DNA from 2 places in the Serratia sp. 25CWL12 genome. Region 1 is predicted to be linked to the other one. Evidence: predicted binding sites of a transcription regulator. Region 1 holds the regulator's gene; the other holds the start of a gene.

Evidence for each region. Region 1 encodes PhoB, which activates phosphate uptake and scavenging genes when phosphate is short. Its sites were predicted from a motif close to CTGTCATAAAACTGNCNNAT; they were not measured.
Region 2: the regulator PhoB is predicted to act here: its motif matches at 3,715-3,734, upstream of pitA (inorganic phosphate transporter PitA).

Annotation. Positions count from the first base shown of each region.
Region 1 is NZ_CM147698.1:3,198,074-3,207,351, forward strand. It holds gene proY (proline-specific permease ProY) at 244-1,650, opposite strand; gene brnQ (branched-chain amino acid transport system II carrier protein) at 1,831-3,150, opposite strand; gene phoR (phosphate regulon sensor histidine kinase PhoR) at 3,634-4,956, opposite strand; gene phoB (phosphate response regulator transcription factor PhoB) at 4,984-5,673, opposite strand; gene sbcD (exonuclease subunit SbcD) at 5,927-7,156, shown strand; gene sbcC (exonuclease subunit SbcC) at 7,153-9,278, shown strand, end outside.
Region 2 is NZ_CM147698.1:4,350,438-4,359,715, reverse strand. It holds gene ACX9GV_RS18955 (UvrD-helicase domain-containing protein) at 1-1,509, opposite strand, end outside; gene ACX9GV_RS18950 (BaiN/RdsA family NAD(P)/FAD-dependent oxidoreductase) at 2,340-3,539, opposite strand; gene pitA (inorganic phosphate transporter PitA) at 3,809-5,314, shown strand; gene uspB (universal stress protein UspB) at 5,370-5,705, opposite strand; gene uspA (universal stress protein UspA) at 6,271-6,702, shown strand; gene gdhA (NADP-specific glutamate dehydrogenase) at 6,896-8,239, shown strand; gene ACX9GV_RS18925 (bifunctional metallophosphatase/5'-nucleotidase) at 8,427-9,278, opposite strand, start outside.

The sequences.
Region 1 (9,278 bases):
TCTGTGCGACACCATGACACGCTCAATAGCATTTCCCCTCCTCTCTGGATAATAAACTTTGGGGCTGAGTGAAGGGGAGGAGAACCCGAACGGGGGATTGAAGGCAAAGTAACAAGAGATTGCCCCCATGGCGAGGGCAAACATTAGCGGGGATTCTACCTGAAATGATTCGCGTATCCCCACCGCACAGCCAACCGCAGGGCGGCGGGGATACCGATTAATACCGAAGGAAAAGAGCCTTAATCAATCCTGCTGAGCGGCCTGCTTCAGCTGTTTCTTCTGGTACTTAATCATCGCAAAGTAGCCCAGCAGTAACACCGCTACCCACACCAAGCCGGCATACAGTGAAACACGTGTTGCCGGGAAGTAGCCAATCAGGCCGATAACAAAGACCAGAAAGAGAATGGCAATCACTGAAGTCACTACGCCACCACGCAGAGGGAAGGCCAGTTTGCTGACCTGCTCTTTGCTCAAACTACGGCGGAAAGCGATTTGTGAAATCAGGATCATGATCCACACCCACACGGTAGCAAAGGTTGCCAATGAAGCAATCACCAGGAATACGTTTTCCGGTATGATGTAGTTGAGATACACCGCAACCAGCAGTGCCGCCATCATGACCACCACCGTCACCCAAGGGATACCATTCTTGGAGATCTTGCTGAATATTTGCGGTGCATGACCTTGCTCTGCCAGACCGTGCATCATCCGCCCCACCCCAAACACATTACTGTTAATGGCGGACAATGATGCGGTGATCACCACAAAGTTGAGGATCCCCGCCGCAATGGTGATCCCTATATGTTGGAAGGTCAATACAAATGGGCTGCCATTAACGCCGACCTGATTCCATGGGTAGATGGACATAATGACAAACAGTGTCCCGACGTAGAATACCAGAATACGCCAAGGCACCGAGTTGATAGCTTTAGGGATCGAGACTTTCGGATCTTTGGCCTCACCAGCGGTGATACCGATAATCTCAATGCCGCCATAGGCAAATATCACCAATTGCAGCGACAAGATCATACCGATAAAGCCATTACTGAAGAAGCCTCCGTTGGTCCACAGATTGTGTATCCCGGTCGGTTGCCCGCCATTACCGATACCCCAGACAATGATACCGATACCGGCGACGATCATGACAATAATGGTGGCCACTTTGAAGAACGAGAACCAGAACTCCAGCTCGCCAAACACCTTGACACTCAACAGATTGATGGCACCGATAATCAGTACGATGCTCAACACCCAGATCCAGTGTGGTACTTCGGGGAACCAGACGCCCATATAGATGCCGAATGCCGTTACATCCGCAATGGCAACAATCAAGATCTCAAAACAGTAAGTCCAACCAGTGATATAACCCGCCATCGGGCCGAGATAATCCTGAGCATAACGAGAGAAGGAGCTGGCCTGCGGATTATTGACCGACATTTCCCCCAGTGCACGCATGATGATAAAGGCGACGATACCCCCGAGCAAATAGGCGAGCAACACACTAGGCCCCGCCATTTTGATCGCCTCTGCCGAACCGTAAAACAGACCGGTACCAATGGCAGAACCCAGCGCCATAAATCGTATATGGCGCGTACTAAGACCCCGTTTCAGCTTATTGCCCGGTGTTAGAGTGGATGATTGTTGTTGCATGAAAATGACCAGTCCTTGTTTAACATAAAAAACACGGACAAGTCCGTGTCCTATCTTTATACCCTTCGTCCTTCAAGCTGCATGAGTGTTAGCTGCGGTTACTCGCCTCATCCATGAGACCTCGCCCCCTACGGGGCCGCCTACCAGCAACTCGAATTATTTGGGATATAGATCATCAATTTAAGAGTGAACTGCTACTTGGTTACGAGCGAAAACGCGATCATAAATGGCAACCAGCAACAGCATCAACAACGAAGGAGGCAACCATGCCAACCCCTGCGCTGCCAGCGGCAAGTGATGAATCCATTCAGGCATCAAATCCACAAAAGGGGATGTCTTCACCGCATCTAGAATACCAAACAACAAGCTGACTAACATCACTGGCGCGATAATACGCGTAGCACTATTCCACCAACGCAGAGTAAAACTCAACACCACCAACACAATGCAAGGGGGATAAATCGCCGTCAGCACCGGTATAGAGAGCTGGATCAGGTGGCTCAAGCCAAGATTGGAAACCAGCATCGAGAACAGACCCAGGATAAATACCAGTTTTTTATAAGATAACGGTAAATATTGCGCGAAAAACTCAGCACAAGCACAGGTCAGGCCAACCGCGGTCACCATACAGGCAATAAAGATCAATGCCGCCAGGAAGAAACTGCCCATGGTACCGAATGTATTTTGTACATAGGCATGCAAAATCACCGCACCATTGGTGGCCTCTGGCACCAGAACACCACTACCGGACCCCAACTTGAACAGACTCAGATAGACCAATGTCAATCCCACGCCAGCAATCAGACCCGCCAGGATGGTATAACGCGTCAACAATCCTCGATCTGTTACCCCACGGGAACGTGCGGCATTGACGATGACAATACCAAACACCATCGCCCCCAAGGTATCCATGGTCAGGTAGCCATTTATAAAGCCAGAAGAGAACGGCACACTCTGATAAGCCTCAACCGCTGGGATAGGTGCCCCCGCAGGCCAGAGCAGCGCAGCGATGCCCAGCATCGCCAGGGCAACAATTTTCACCGGTGCCAGAATATGGCCAACAGTATCGAGCAAACGCCCCGGATATAAAGAGATGCCAATCACCAGCACAAAATAGACTAGGCTATAGATAAATAGTGGCAGGGCACCACCACCGGTCAACGGAGCCATTCCCACTTCAAATGAAACGGTCGCCGTACGTGGCGTAGCGAACAGAGGCCCCACGGTGAGATAACAGACCGTCGCCAGCAGTAATCCTGCATAACGCCCTATTGGCGCGCTAAGGGTATCAACCCCCCCGCCAACACGAGCCAGTGCAATCACGGTGACTACCGGTAACCCCACCGCTGTCACCAGAAAACCGATTGCTGCAGTCCAAACATGTTCACCGGACTGTAGACCGACCATCGGTGGGAAGATAATGTTTCCTGCCCCGACGAATAAAGCAAAAGTCATAAAACCTAATGCCAGGATATCTTTTGACGCTAAGCGATGGCTCATAGGAGATTGCGCTGCCTGTTAAATGGAATAAATGATTGATTCTTAAAGATGAAGAGTAAGCGGAGGTTTACTCCAACAACGCAGACTTAGTTAAACGTTTATACCCGTCTTCATGCAAGTTGCAGCAGCTTCTATCGATTATCAGCCATCTGCAGACGAAGCTATTTAGAGGATATGGCCCTGAAAGGCAAGATGAACAATAAAAAGCAGAGTTTTATACCAGAAATAGTTTTACAGCCAGTCGATAATCTCAATTTATCCGTAATAAATACCATATGATCTGTTTAATTTTTAAACAAAAAACACACGGAATGTGACAAATATGACCACCTTGTACATTAAAAAACCGCTATTGATGTCTTAAGCGCGCAAGTTGTGCTTTTTTTGCCAATAATAGAATAAATGATGAGCTGAGCATTTCAATGTACCGGTGGGCTCAGGCTCATCCACTGTATCTGGAGAAATAGCACAATCGCAGCGGTACTACTCGCCCATTTTCACCTTATTGTCGATGGATGCGGCTGGCACAATGAGTCGTTTCGGCAACGTAAAGATAAAGCGCGTACCTATGCCCGGGTCACTCAAAATCTCCAAGCGTGAATCATGATGACTCAGAGCATGTTTAACAATGGCCAACCCCAAACCACTGCCGCCGGTCTGCTGTGAACGTGATTTATCAACGCGGTAGAAACGTTCGGTCAAACGCGGAATATGTTCTGCAGCGATCCCTGGACCATTATCACTGACCTGGAACTGAGCACCCAGTGGCGTCTGCTGCCAACTTATCTCGATATGGGTGCCCTTTGGCGTGTGATTCACTGCGTTATACACCAGGTTCGATACGGCACTGTGTAGTTGATCTTCGTTACCAAATACCTGCAAATCTTCATTCACCCGGAAGCTAATCTGGTGATTCCCCGCACTCAGGGATTGCGCCTCTCGTTGCAATACACCCAGGATACGTGGAATATCCACCTTTTGATTCATCGCGATACTTGGCGCAGTTTCAATACGTGACAACGTGAGCAACTGCTTCACCAAGCCATCCATGCGTTTGGTCTGTTCTTGCATGGTACTCAATGCTTTATCGCGCACTGAGCCCTCAAGGGCTTCATCACTCATCATCTCCAAATAGCCCTGCAACACCGTTAACGGTGTGCGCAACTCATGGCTGACATTGGCAAAAAAATTACGCCGGGCCCCTTCCAACTGACGCTTCTGGGTGACATCACGGGCCACCATCAACAATTGCCCTTCGGAATAAGGCATAATGCGGAACTCAACAAAGCGCTCGTTATTTAAGTGCAATGTCAGAGGTTTGAAGAACGACTGCTGTTGCAGATATTGACTAAATTCGGGATAACGTATCAGGTTCAGAATATGTTGACCGTTATCTTCCGGCCAGCGGAAACCCAGCAAGTGCTGCGCCAGGCCGTTACACCAAAAGATATTACCCTCTACGGTGGTCATCACTACCGCATCGGGTAACGACTCCGCACCACTACGAAAACGTTTGATCAATAAGGCCAGTTCGCGGCGGCGATGGCGGTTACGCTGCTGCATTTTATACAAACCATAAAACAGCGGTTCCCAGCTCCCATGTCCCGGGGGCGGCGTCATACTACGATCAACCCACAACCAGTGGGAAAGTTTCAGTTGGTTATAGAAATTCCAGGCGAGGGCTACCAACACCGATGCCAATAACAACCAAGACAAATAACCAAAAATCAACCCAAGCAATAAAGCAGGGAAGCAAAAAAAGGCCAATTCCAGCAGCAGTCTCTTCCAGGATAAGCGTTCTAGCACAATAGTGTTTTCTCCAGCACAGGGCTGTCAGTAGCGCGTTGAAAAACGGTAGCCGGTACCGCGAACAGTTTGCACCATTCTATCATGACCACTGCTCTCCAGCGCCTTACGCAATCGGCGGATATGGACATCAACAGTACGGTCTTCTACATAAACGTTAGTGCCCCAAACGTTGTTCAGCAACTGCTCGCGGCTGTAAACACGTTCGGGATGGGTCATAAAGAAGTGCAACAGCTTGAACTCGGTCGGCCCCATATCCAGTGCCAGCTCATCAGCCATCACTCGATGTGAGGAAGGGTCCAGGCTTAACCCCTGCATTTCAATCAATTCCTCTACGGCCATCGGTGAAATACGGCGCATCACCGCTTTGATCCGGGCCACCAGCTCCTTGGGCGAGAAAGGCTTGATGATATAGTCATCGGCACCCACTTCCAACCCTCGAACCCGATCTTCTTCTTCTCCGCGTGCGGTCAGCATCATCACCGGAATATCCCGTGTCATCGCCTCACGCTTCATATACTTGATAAACTGTATTCCGGACCCACCAGGCAACATCCAGTCCAGTAATACCAGATCAGGAAACGGCTCAGACAGGCTCTTTACGGCGCTGTCATAATCCTCAGCTTCCAATGGTTGATAACCATTCTGTTCCAACACAAAGCACACCATTTCACGGATCGGCGCTTCGTCTTCTACCACCAGTATACGTATTGCCATCGTCAATCCTGCCAATGTGTTAGCGGCCTATTACACTCTGCTTGGATATTATGCGTCAGTTTTATGACAGTTATATGAATAAAACTGCCTCGGGATGACGCTTGGCAGTGAGATTGTTTCAATCCTAGACAAAATACTTCGAGTTGCTTAACAAAACGCCATCCATCTTGTTCAGCGTTTGCCCCCTGCCTGCATCTTGACGGAACTTGGGTATATACTCTGGTGCTATCATCGTTGTCAGCCTGGAAGATTCATGCGCCTGATCCATACCTCTGACTGGCATTTAGGCCAGTACTTTTTCACCAAGAGCCGCGCCGCCGAGCATCAATCTTTTCTGTGTTGGCTGGTTGAGCAGGTGCAACAGCATCAGGTCGATGCGCTAATTGTTGCCGGTGATCTGTTTGATACCGGCTCCCCACCTAGCTACGCACGGGAACTGTATAACCGTTTTGTGGTGCAACTACAACACACCGGTTGCCAGTTGGTGGTACTCGGTGGCAATCATGACTCAGTGGCCACACTCAATGAATCACGGGAACTGCTCTCTTGCCTGAACACCACAGTAATTGCCAATGCGCAAGCCGAAGTTGATCAACAAATTCGAGTGCTCAACCAGCGTGATGGCCAGCCAGGGGCGGTGCTCTGTGCGGTGCCTTTCTTGCGCCCACGGGATTTAGTCACCAGCCAGGCCGGTGAATCGGGCAACCAGAAACAGCAGGTTTTACAACAAGCTATCGCTAATCATTACCATGAGCTTTATCAGTTGGCCTGTGCACGGCGCGATGCCCTGGGCCTAGCCTTGCCGATTATTGCCAGCGGCCATCTGACGACCGTGGGGGTCACCACCTCAGATTCAGTGCGTGATATTTATATCGGTACGCTGGATGCCTTCCCTGCTCAGTTATTCCCCCCCGCCGACTACATTGCGTTGGGCCATATTCATCGTTCGCAATGTGTCGCTAAAACCCAGCATATCCGTTACAGCGGTTCGCCAATCCCGCTCAGTTTTGATGAATTGGGTAGCGCCAAGAGCGTATTGATGGTTGATTTCGCCGCCGGTGAACTACAGCAAGTCACGCCGCTGGAGGTACCTGTTTTCCAGCCGATGCAGTTGATCAAGGGTGATTTGCCACAAATCGAGACGCAATTACAGCAATTTGCCCACTATGAGGGGACATTACCGGTGTGGCTGGATATCGAAGTTGCTACGCAGGATTATCTCAGTGATATCCAGCGCCGCATTCAACAGTTAGCGGAAGATCTGCCGGTTGAAGTGGTGTTATTACGACGTGGTAAACAGCAACGGCAACAGGCGATTGACCGGCAAGAGAGAGAGACCTTGAATGAATTGAGTGTCGAAGAGGTGTTCCAGCGGCGATTAGCCTTGGAAACAGACCTGGACGAGGCACGCCAACAGCAGATGCGCCAACTGTTTCAGCACGTGGTGAATGACTTGCATCATCCTGAGGAGCCCTGCGCATGAAAATCCTGAGCTTAAGGCTGAAAAACCTCAATTCGCTACAAGGTGAATGGAAAATTGACTTCACCGCTGAACCTTTCGCCAGCAATGGTCTGTTTGCCATCACCGGCCCCACCGGTGCGGGTAAAACCACGTTACTGGACGCTATCTGCCTGGCGTTATATCACCAGACGCCGCGTCTGGAGGTCAGCGCCAGCCAGAATGAACTGATGACTCGGCACACCGCTGAGTCACTGGCAGAGGTGGAGTTTGAAGTAAAAGGGATCGGTTATCGTGCCTTCTGGAGCCAACGTCGAGCGAAAAACTCACCGGATGGCAGCCTGCAGGCGCCTAAAGTCGAACTGGCGCTACGAGAAAATGGCAAAATTTTGGCGGATAAAATTTCCGATAAAAAAGAGCTGATTGCCTCCATTACTGGGCTGGATTTTGGCCGTTTCACCAAATCGATGATGTTGTCTCAGGGGCAATTCGCCGCATTTCTCAATGCCAAACCTAACGAACGTGCCGAGTTACTGGAAGAACTGACCGGCAGCGAAATTTATGGGCAACTGTCGGCCCGGGTGTTTGAACGACATAAACAGGCAAAAATCGAGCTGGATGTATTGCATCAGCAAGCTAACGGCATTGAACTGCTCAATGAGGAGTTACGCCAGACGCTGGAAAATCAACTCATCCAACTCAATAGTGAAGAGCAAGGTTTAAACCAACAGACGCAACGGCTACAACATCAGTTGAACTGGCTACAGCAGTGGCAAACCACGGCGCAGCAAGTGCAACACCACCAGCAACAACTCGCTGGGGTAAAACAGGACTATCAGCAAGCAGAACCACAATTACAGCAGTTGGCCCGCAGTGAACCCGCAGAAAAATTACGCCCACTGCTTGATGAACGCCAGCGTTGCCAGCAAGAGACGCGGTCTTTGCAACAACAAGCCGAACAATTGGCGCAGCAACAACAACAGCAACTCACTGCCTTGACCCCATTACAGCAACAATCCGATCAAGCGCAGGCGGCAAAGCAAACGCAAACAGCATACCAGCAACAACAGCAAACATTGATTGTTGAAAAAGTAGCGCCATTAGACCAGCAGATAGCCCAACTGAGACACCAGTTGGCCGAGGCAACAAAACAAGGTGACGATCAGCAAAAGCTCAGTCAGGAGCAACAAAAAGCGCTGGAAAAACTGACCCTAAGACGAGCCGAACTCACCACCTGGGCGGCACAATATCAGCACAAGCAAGCCTCACTGAATACGGTACTGGAGCAGCAGTTACCACAGCAAGCCGCACTTGAAGCCCAATCACCGTTAGAAAAACTGCGGGCCCGTCAGGCCGAACTGAATGGGCAGCGGCCTATTCGCCAACAGTTGTCCCATCTGGCGGTATTGTTTCAACAAAATCAGCAACACCTTGAGCAACAGCAGTTGGAGTTTACCCAGCGGCAACAACAGTTGATGGAGGTGGAACGTCAACTTGAGGTGACTCGCCAACAGTACCAACAGCAAAAGGCCCATTTGTTGGCGGTGGAGAAAAACCTTGAGTTTGAAAAACGTATCGTCAGCCTGGAAGCCGAACGAGCACGTTTGATCACTGATGCCCCTTGCCCCTTGTGTGGCTCGACACAGCACCCGGCAATCAAGCAGTACCAGGCGCTGAAACCGAGCGAGACGGAACAACAAGCCACTGAATTACGCGCAAAAACCGACGAGTTACATACCTTGGGCACCAAACTGCGCACGCAAAGTGAAAGCCTGAAACAGCAGCAACAACAGCTGCAAACCGCCGTTAACCAAGGGTTACAGCAACAGGAACAACTGATCAAAAACGGGCAACAAATTAGCGCCCCCTTGGCTTGCAATTTTACACTGCAAGACCACACGCAGTTATCAACCTGGTTAACCGCTTGCGACAGTGAAGAACAGGCTAATCAACAGTTACTGCAACAACATGAGCAAATCACGCGCGCGATACAACAAACCAAAGAGGAATTAACCACCCTGCAAAACCAGCACTTTGGTTCTCAGCAGGAAGCGGTACTCTTGAATGAACGTTTTGAGCGGCTAACGCAACAGCAAGCTGAAACTCAACAGCAATTAGCCAAGTGGCAACATGATTGTCAGACCAG
Region 2 (9,278 bases), 1.2 Mb from region 1:
CTGACAGATATCATCGAACACCTTGCTGGCTTCGCTCACCAAGTTAAATAAAATCACCGTTTCATATTCCAACCCTTTGACTTCTTGAACCGAGAACACCAGCGGAGTTTTAAACCAGCGCCTAGCCAACTCTTTTTGCTCTGGGTGCATCACCACAACGGCCACGTTAGCTGAACGTGCCGTTTTTTCGTTTAACTCCTTCTTTACACTGTTTTTATCTTCTAACAGGGAGACAAAGCCCTCAGTCTGACCACCACTTTTGACAACATAATGACTCTCTCTGTCAATGGCACCGAACCGGGTTTGTTTAAGCTGCAGTAGACGATTAGCCAGGTTGGTGACATGTGGCGCGTTGCGGTAGTTCGCTTGTAAAATCCGGATACCCGCATCACTCCCCTGATGATGCTGGAAGAACAGACTTTTGAGTTTGCTCCAAGAGAAAAAATTGGGATGAACCACCTGATTGGCATCACCACAGAGCAGAAACTGGTTAGCAGTACGTAATGTTTTTAGTATCAGAAACAACTGGATAGGCGTCATATCCTGAATTTCATCGATAAAGATAAAATCGTAGCTCGGCGTTGCACGTGATAAGTATTGGTGGCTGAGCAGGTTGGTATCGTACTGCCGAGATTGTTTCAACCAAGCAACATAGCGTTCAAACAGCACATAGACTTCGCCCCGAGCCTCTACAGGATAAAGAGATTGCTTGATCCCCAATGCCAGATAGGCTTCACGACTCAAAGGCCCCTGTTCTGATACCGAAGCGCCAATCACACCACGAAACTCTTCAAACAGAGTATGCGCCGACCCCAAAGAGGCCGTTACTTTATTGCGCGGCAACCAGGAATTAAACGCATTGAAGGTCACCTCTTTTCCCTCTGGAACACTCAGCATCTCCAGAAACTCACGCAAGGAGAGAAAATCCACCTGTTGCAATTCATTTTCTTCGCCACTGGCCCGGTAAAGTGTCCGCGCCTTCTCAACCAGAAAAGAAGAGAGGCTGAGATAAAGGATCTCCCCCGTCGCCTGCTTCATTTTCTCCAGCACCAATGCCGTTTTACCACTACCTGCGGAACCCACAATCACCAAAGGTAGAGGATGTTCAAACAACGCTTGCTGATCATCATCAAACGACAACATTTTATCTAGCCGATAGAATCGGCCCGGTGTCACATTGATGTAAGCCATCGGTTCAGGCTCCACCTCGTCGGGATTCAGTACTGGCTGCAGGCGCTCTTCATCAATCACCACCTGTTGGCGAATAAAGCGTGAGGTGTGGTAGGCGTGATTGGGGAGGTACTCCAGCACCAGGCAAACCGTTTCATGGTTGTAGCGATAAAACGAAAAAAGTAATCGGTCGCGTATATTGAGCCGCGCACGATAGAGGTTGGTATCAATTTTCCGCACGTCAGCCTGGGTAAAATTATCTGCCGTGATAGCCTGCACAAACTTGTCATATCCGGGGATTTGGTTCGGATTGAGGTTATGGTACAGATAAATTTTCATGGCAGTTATTCCCAAGAGCGAAAAAGAAAAAAAGAATAATTCTACGAATTGAGCCAATAGGGATATCGGTCGAAAAGACGACTTACACAGAGATAAATTTTAATTTTCGATGATATTAACTTCGTGAAAGGAAACCCGATATCGCATCAACCTTAATGGTGCCATTAATAACCCAGCTAAATCATTCTTATGAAATATTAGCCATTATCTATTTTTAAGTGAAAAATAATACCCACGAAATAAAATGAGAAAATAAAGAAAATGCGACAGTGACAATTTAATTTCAAACTAAAATCAGAATAAAAATATAGTAAAACAAATAAAAACAGCATTTAAATTCAAAAAAATAAAAAAATCATTATAGGATATAGAAGGGCATATTTATCAATTCAGCCGACATAATATATTAGATGATCCCCTATAAATTTTTACTTAATCACGAATAGAATTACGTAAAACACTAATCCATCTTTCTATTAGTGATGGATAAATTATCAATCAAATTGACTCATTGATAAGCAGAGATAACATTAATGATGGGCTGGTAAAACTTAATATTAACTTAACAAACCAGAGGGGAATATCGGAATTTACTCTATAGAAGGTCGCAATAGTTGAGTTTTATTCAGAAATCTTTGTCTGCATAACTCATCTATCGTGATTTTTGGTTAAAGATTGACTGCCCCTGAGCAGCGTTAACAACCAGGGGACTCTCGATAAATTGATGGAATAAACGTCACCATAATCTGGGTTTTATGAGCGTTGATCTAGGTTAGCTTCAGCCAAATGAGAATCATCAACCCGTGAGGTTAACCATAAAGAAAACGTTATTATCTCTGCGCAGCAGCCAAAGCCTGTGCACAAGCCCAGGCAGAACTCCAGGCCCATTGGAAGTTATAGCCCCCTAGCCACCCTGTTACATCCACCACTTCACCGATAAAATAGAGCCCGGGCACCTTGTTTGCCTCCATGGTTTTGGAAGACAACTCCTTGGTATCTACGCCACCTAATGTCACTTCCGCAGTACGATAACCTTCCGTTCCATTGGGTTGTATGCGCCAATTTTGCAGGTTTTCAATCACGGCTGTCTGCTGTGCCGGAGTCAGTTGTTTTAATGTGACATCCGGCAATTGCCCCAGTGTTTGCAGAAACTCCACCAGACGCTTGGGCAGATGTAGCGCCAGTGTATTTTTCAGGCTCTGGTTGGGATGGGCTTGTCGTTGTTCATGCAAAACCGCCACCAGATCCAGTGTAGGAAGTAAGTTAACACTCACATACTCACCGGGTTGCCAATAGCTGGAAACTTGCAAGACGGCGGGGCCAGAAAGCCCCCGATGGGTAAACAGAATGCTTTCACGAAACTGGGTGCCATTGTCTGCCGTGATCAGCGCAGGCAGCGAGACGCCGGAAAGCACTTGAGATTGCTCCAGTAGCGGTTTATGCAAGGTAAAGGGGACCAACCCAGCTCGGGTAGGGAGTACGTTTAAACCAAACTGTTCAGCCAGTTGGTAACCGAATGGCGACGCCCCTAACCCTGGCATCGAAAGTCCCCCGGTGGCCACAACAAGTGAGTGAGTGCTCACATCACCATTATTGGTTGCTAGCTCAAATCCGCTCTCTCCCTGTTTAATACTCAGGACTTCACTGCGTAAGCGGATCGTCACCTGACCGAGTTCACACTCTTTTAGCAGCAGATCAACAACCTGCTGTGCAGAATCATCGCAAAACAGTTGCCCCAGTGTTTTTTCATGGTAAGCAATGCCATAGCGATTAATCAGATCGATAAAATCCCACTGGGTATAACGTGCCAATGCGGATTTACAAAAATGGGGATTATTTGAAAGATAGGCAGCGGGCTCCGTATACATATTGGTAAAATTGCATCGCCCTCCACCGGACATCAGGATCTTGCGGCCTGGTTTTTTGCCGTTATCCAGCAGCAGCACCCGGCGACCCAGTTGCCCGGCCTGAGCAGCACAAAACATGCCTGCGGCTCCCGCGCCAATGATTACCACATCAAATTGTTCCACCGAAGCCTCTTTTGTTGTTTCACTGCCAGCACCGCGCTAACTCAATGGGATCGATTGTAAAGGTATCGATAGAGCAAGCCAACGGAAGAACAAGAAAATGTTACCCCAGGTAAAAAGCGGTAACATACTGAAATTATTTGATTACTCTAAGGCATTGAGACCTTTTGTCATCGTCACGTCAAAAAAACGTCATATTTCCCTTTTCCCAGAGACCCATTGTCACTGATAATGCGCGGCGATCAAGTCCACAAACCTGGCGTGACACTTATATGCTACATTTGTTCTCTGGCCTGGATTTTCATACCAGCCTAATGTTAATTATTGCCTTGTTGTTCGTATTGTTTTACGAAGCCATCAATGGTTTTCACGATACGGCCAACGCGGTTGCTACTGTCATTTATACTCGCGCTATGCGTTCGCAATTTGCGGTCGTTATGGCTGGTGTATTCAACTTTCTTGGGGTTATGCTCGGCGGTTTGAGCGTTGCCTATGCCATTGTTCACCTGTTGCCAACCGATCTGTTGCTGAACGTCAGTTCAACACAAGGCTTAGCCATGGTTTTTTCCATGTTACTGGCAGCGATTATCTGGAATCTCGGCACCTGGTATTTTGGCTTGCCCGCTTCCAGTTCCCATACCTTGATTGGCGCGATTATTGGTGTTGGTTTAACCAATGCACTCGTCACTAGCACCTCCGTCGTGGACGCACTGAATGTGCCGAAAATGATCGCCATCTTCCTGTCGCTGATCTTATCCCCACTGGTGGGTATGATGGTTGCTGGCTTGATGGTATTTATACTGCGCCATTACTGGAGTAATACCAAAAAACGCCAACGCATTCATATGACACCGGCTGAACGTGAAAAGGTCGATGGCAAACGTAAGCCGCCATTCTGGACACGTATCGCCCTGATCATGTCCGCTATTGGTGTCAGTTTTTCACACGGTGCTAACGATGGTCAAAAAGGTATCGGGTTGATTATGCTGGTGCTGATTGGCGTTGCCCCGGCCGGTTTTGTGCTCAATATGAGCGCAACGGGTTATGACATTACCCGTACACGGGATGCTGTCGTTCACCTGCAGCAATTCTACCAGCAGCATGGTGAGTCGCTGACTCATGTGATCGGACAAGCCCCCTTGGCACCCACTGCTGAGAATACACTACCCACAGAGAATCAACCGGTTCAGTTCCACTGTGACAGTGCACGCGCGCTGATCGCCATAGACCGTTCTCTGGCCCTGTTGGACAATCTGCAAAGTTACGACCAACTGACGGTAGAACAACGCAGTCATCTGCGCCGTCTGTTAATGTGCGTTACCGATACGGCAGGGAAAATAGCCAAGCTGCCGGAAATCTCTGCGGATGATCAACGGTTCCTCAAAAAACTACGTTCCGATTTATTGCAAACCGTCGAGTATGCACCAACCTGGATTATCGTGGCGGTCGCCTTGGCGCTGTCCATTGGTACCATGATAGGTTGGAGACGAGTGGCAACCACTATTGGCGAAAAAATTGGCAAGAAAGGCATGACTTATGCCCAAGGGGTATCAGCTCAGATGACTGCTGCACTGTCAATTGGTGTTGCCAGCTATACCGGTATGCCCGTCTCCACTACCCATGTGCTCTCTTCCGCTGTTGCGGGCACCATGATCGTTGACGGTGGTGGCGTACAGAGTAAAACCGTGAAGAGCATTCTACTGGCCTGGGTACTGACCCTACCGGTGTCGCTGCTACTTTCCGGGGGCCTTTACTGGCTAGCACTGAAACTGATTTAGCGCTAAATGGCGGTCATATTGGCCGCCATTTTTTTGCTTGAATCAACCTCATGAGCTAATAGTAGACCGCCATCGTCGACAGGCTAACAATCACCAATCCCCCCAGCGACAACGTCAGCAAAAATTGACCACGTACCCGCTGACAGCGGCGAATAAATTCAGGATCATGATGCTCAATATATCGCTGAGAAAAAATATAGCTCACCAGCCGTATCTGTTTGCGGGGTTGTCCATGGGACGTAAAAAAGCCGCTACCATCAACATATTGGTACAGTAATGGGTCGCAGCCGCGTAAAACAAATAACAGCGCACGCAGAGAAGATAAATACCGAGCCAGGTTAACCACGCATATCACACACAGAGCCCAAAACAGCGCAACGGTACTAATCATGATGACCTCCTCAAGGCGTACTAACCCGACCAACCGCCGAGCCAACAGCCCTACTTCTTACCCAATGCTGTCGGAGCCTGTGGCTCCCATCCTCCTAGCATATTTTTTACCCCTGAATTTCCCCCTTCAATAACCGCCACAGAAGCCTAGCTGTGGATAATATTGAATTGACGCTTCTGTCAGCTTAAGGAGAAATGATCTAGCTAATCGCTATATTCACTATTGTAGAATATGGCATGCAAATGAACACGCGTGTTGTATCAAATTTATTAAAATTGTTAAAATTCTTAACGCGCAATTTAACAATGCAGTAATATTAAACCGACCTATCATGAAAACATTGACACTAACGCGGTTAAATACCGATAACGTTTTTTAACCCAGTTCATCCAAGCTACACTGTTTTTTTACATCAGCGACTAACCCATTGATGCAATGCATTGTGATCGCCTCAACATATCACGATGTTATCTGGATGGTATGATGCAGGAGAGATGAAAGCACCAAGCTGAAACACTGAATGCCTGCACACTTTAATCGGCATATATAGAGAGGGAGTTTTTTTATGGCTTACAAACACATACTGATCGCGGTTGACCTGTCCCCAGAAAGCAAAATCCTGGTTGAGAAGGCGGTATCAATGGCTCGGCCATACAATGCCAAAGTCTCCCTGATCCACGTTGATGTTAACTATTCCGACCTGTATACCGGCCTAATTGATGTCAATCTTGGCGATATGCAACAACGCATTTCTGAAGAAACCCATCGAGCATTAAGCGAACTATCGCAAAATGCCGGCTACCCGATTACCGAAACCCTCAGTGGTAGCGGTGACTTGGCACAGGTCTTGGTTGATGCAATCAAAAAGTACGATATGGATTTGGTACTCTGTGGGCACCATCAGGATTTTTGGAGCAAACTGATGTCTTCCGCCCGCCAACTCATCAATACGGTACACATCGATATGCTGATTGTGCCATTGCGTGAAGAAGAATAAAGTAAGTAAGCACTCACAACCTCGTTATACCCACGCCCGCCTAATGCGGGCGTTTTTCATCATGTTTTCTTCATTTATTGCTTGTTAATCAGCCGCCTCTCAATGCTATAGTCGGTATAGACACAACATCCTCCCCCAACTGTGAGATAGATCATTAAAAGAGGGGAACCAAAATGCTAAACAGGAGCTATCCATGGAACAGGCTGTATCGCTAGAATCCTTTCTAAAATCTTTACAACGTCATAACTCGCATCAACCAGAATATCTGCAGGCAGTTCGGGAAGTATTTACCTCTTTGTGGCCATTTATCGAACGCAATCCGCATTATCGTGACTACGCATTGCTCGAACGTTTGGTGGAGCCTGAGCGCATCATTCAGTTCCGCGTCAGTTGGATTGACGATCAGGGGCAGGTTCGCGTTAACCGCGCTTATCGTATCCAGTTCAACTCCGCTATTGGGCCATACAAAGGGGGGATGCGTTTCCACCCTTCAGTCAACACCTCCATTCTGAAGTTCCTGGGTTTTGAGCAAACCTTCAAGAATGCCCTCACCACACTACCAATGGGTGGTGGCAAAGGTGGTTCAGACTTTGATCCGAAGGGTAAAAGCCAGGGCGAAATCATGCGTTTTTGCCAGGCCTTAATGACCGAACTTTACCGTCACCTGGGCCCAGATACTGACGTACCCGCCGGGGACATCGGCGTAGGTGGTCGCGAAGTGGGCTTTATGGCTGGCATGATGAAAAAGCTTTCCAACAACACCGGTTGTGTATTTACCGGTAAAGGATTGTCGTTTGGCGGCAGTCTGATTCGCCCTGAGGCCACCGGTTATGGTCTGGTGTACTTTACCGATTCGATGTTAAAGCGCCATGGTTTGGGTTTTGAAGGGATGCGAGTTGCGGTTTCCGGCTCGGGTAACGTTGCACAATACACCATTGAAAAAGCCTTGGAGCTGAATGCTCGGGTGATCACTGTTTCAGATTCTGGCGGTACAGTGGTGGATGAAGCTGGTTTTACCAAAGAAAAACTGGCACATCTGACCGAAATCAAAAACCAGCGCTATGGCCGGGTGGTTGACTATGCGCGCGAGCGTGGCCTGACCTATCTGGAAGGCCAACAGCCATGGCATGTACCGGTAGATATCGCGCTGCCATGTGCTACTCAGAACGAACTGGATCTTGATGCAGCACAAATATTGATTCGTAACGGGGTCAAAGCGGTTGCTGAAGGTGCCAATATGCCAACCACCATCCAAGCTACCGATGCCTTCCTTGAGGCCGGTGTTCTGTTCGCGCCAGGTAAAGCAGCCAATGCCGGTGGTGTCGCCACGTCTGGGCTGGAAATGGCACAAAATGCCGCACGCCTGAGCTGGAGAGCCGAAAAAGTGGATATTCGTTTGAAACAAATTATGGCAGATATCCACCAGTCCTGTGTCAATTACGGTGGTGAAGGCAAACACACACACTATGTGCATGGTGCCAATATCGCTGGTTTTGTCAAAGTGGCTGACGCCATGTTGGCTCAGGGTGTACTTTAATCCAGAGTGATACTTTTTATCGTCCCTATGCCGGCGTCTTACGCCGGCATTTCTCTATACTCGTCATACTTCAAGTTGCTTGGGTGTTAGCTGCACTCTGTCACCCCAGTCACATAGTCAGCTATGCTCCTGGGGATTCCATCGCTGGCTGCCTACAAGCATCTCGAATTATTTAGAGTATAGTCTCTTAGTTAATGGCCTCAATGATCGCAGCTCGATCACTTAACCGCTGTTTGATAACCGGATCGCTCTCCATTTGTGCCTGCTCCTGCAGCGCCCTAATCTGTTGCTGTTTGCTTTGCGGATCACTAAACAACAAGGCTTTGACATTAATAGAGGCGACATTGGTATAACGCCCATCATCGCTGGTCGGCACACTGATTTTGCCCGTATTCAGCAGGTTTTCCACTATCTGGCGTTCACGCTCATAACCTTCCAGGCCCAGCAGCTTCCAGCGCTGCATCGTTTTACCCTGATATTGCCCTTTTTTCACTTCGCTTAAATAACGCAGGGTCAAATTGCGCACGGTCCCGGCTTCTTCGCCATACTCAGCTTTGGTGTCTGAAAGTATCGGAAACTCCATCCCTGCCAATGCTCCGCCTTTCTGCGTCAAATGCCCCATGCGATAGCTGTTCATGCCCAAGCGAATGGGTAAGGCATCCGTCACCGGCGTACCGTCGTTCAACTTCAGCTCAGTAATGCGTTGTCCAGCAGGCTTGCGCAAATCGATGGTGTAAGTCACACCATCAAAAAAGTCATTGGTGGAATATTTGGAAGCTCGCCGTTGCGGGTTGAAACTGTAGGTGACATCCCCATCCTGCAACTGGTTGAAGTAGTCAGCAGCCCACTCCATGTAGGCCTTCAACTCTTTGCCGGTAAGCTGATAAACCGTAATTTCTCCGCCAGCATATTGGTAGTTAAAGGCGATATCCTTGGCCGTAATCGTACCCACATTCAGCCTTGGTTGGTCATTATCTATCTGTAATGCAATCACTTCTGCTTTAGGTGCGTAGTAACGGAGCGCTTCCTGATACAGCGC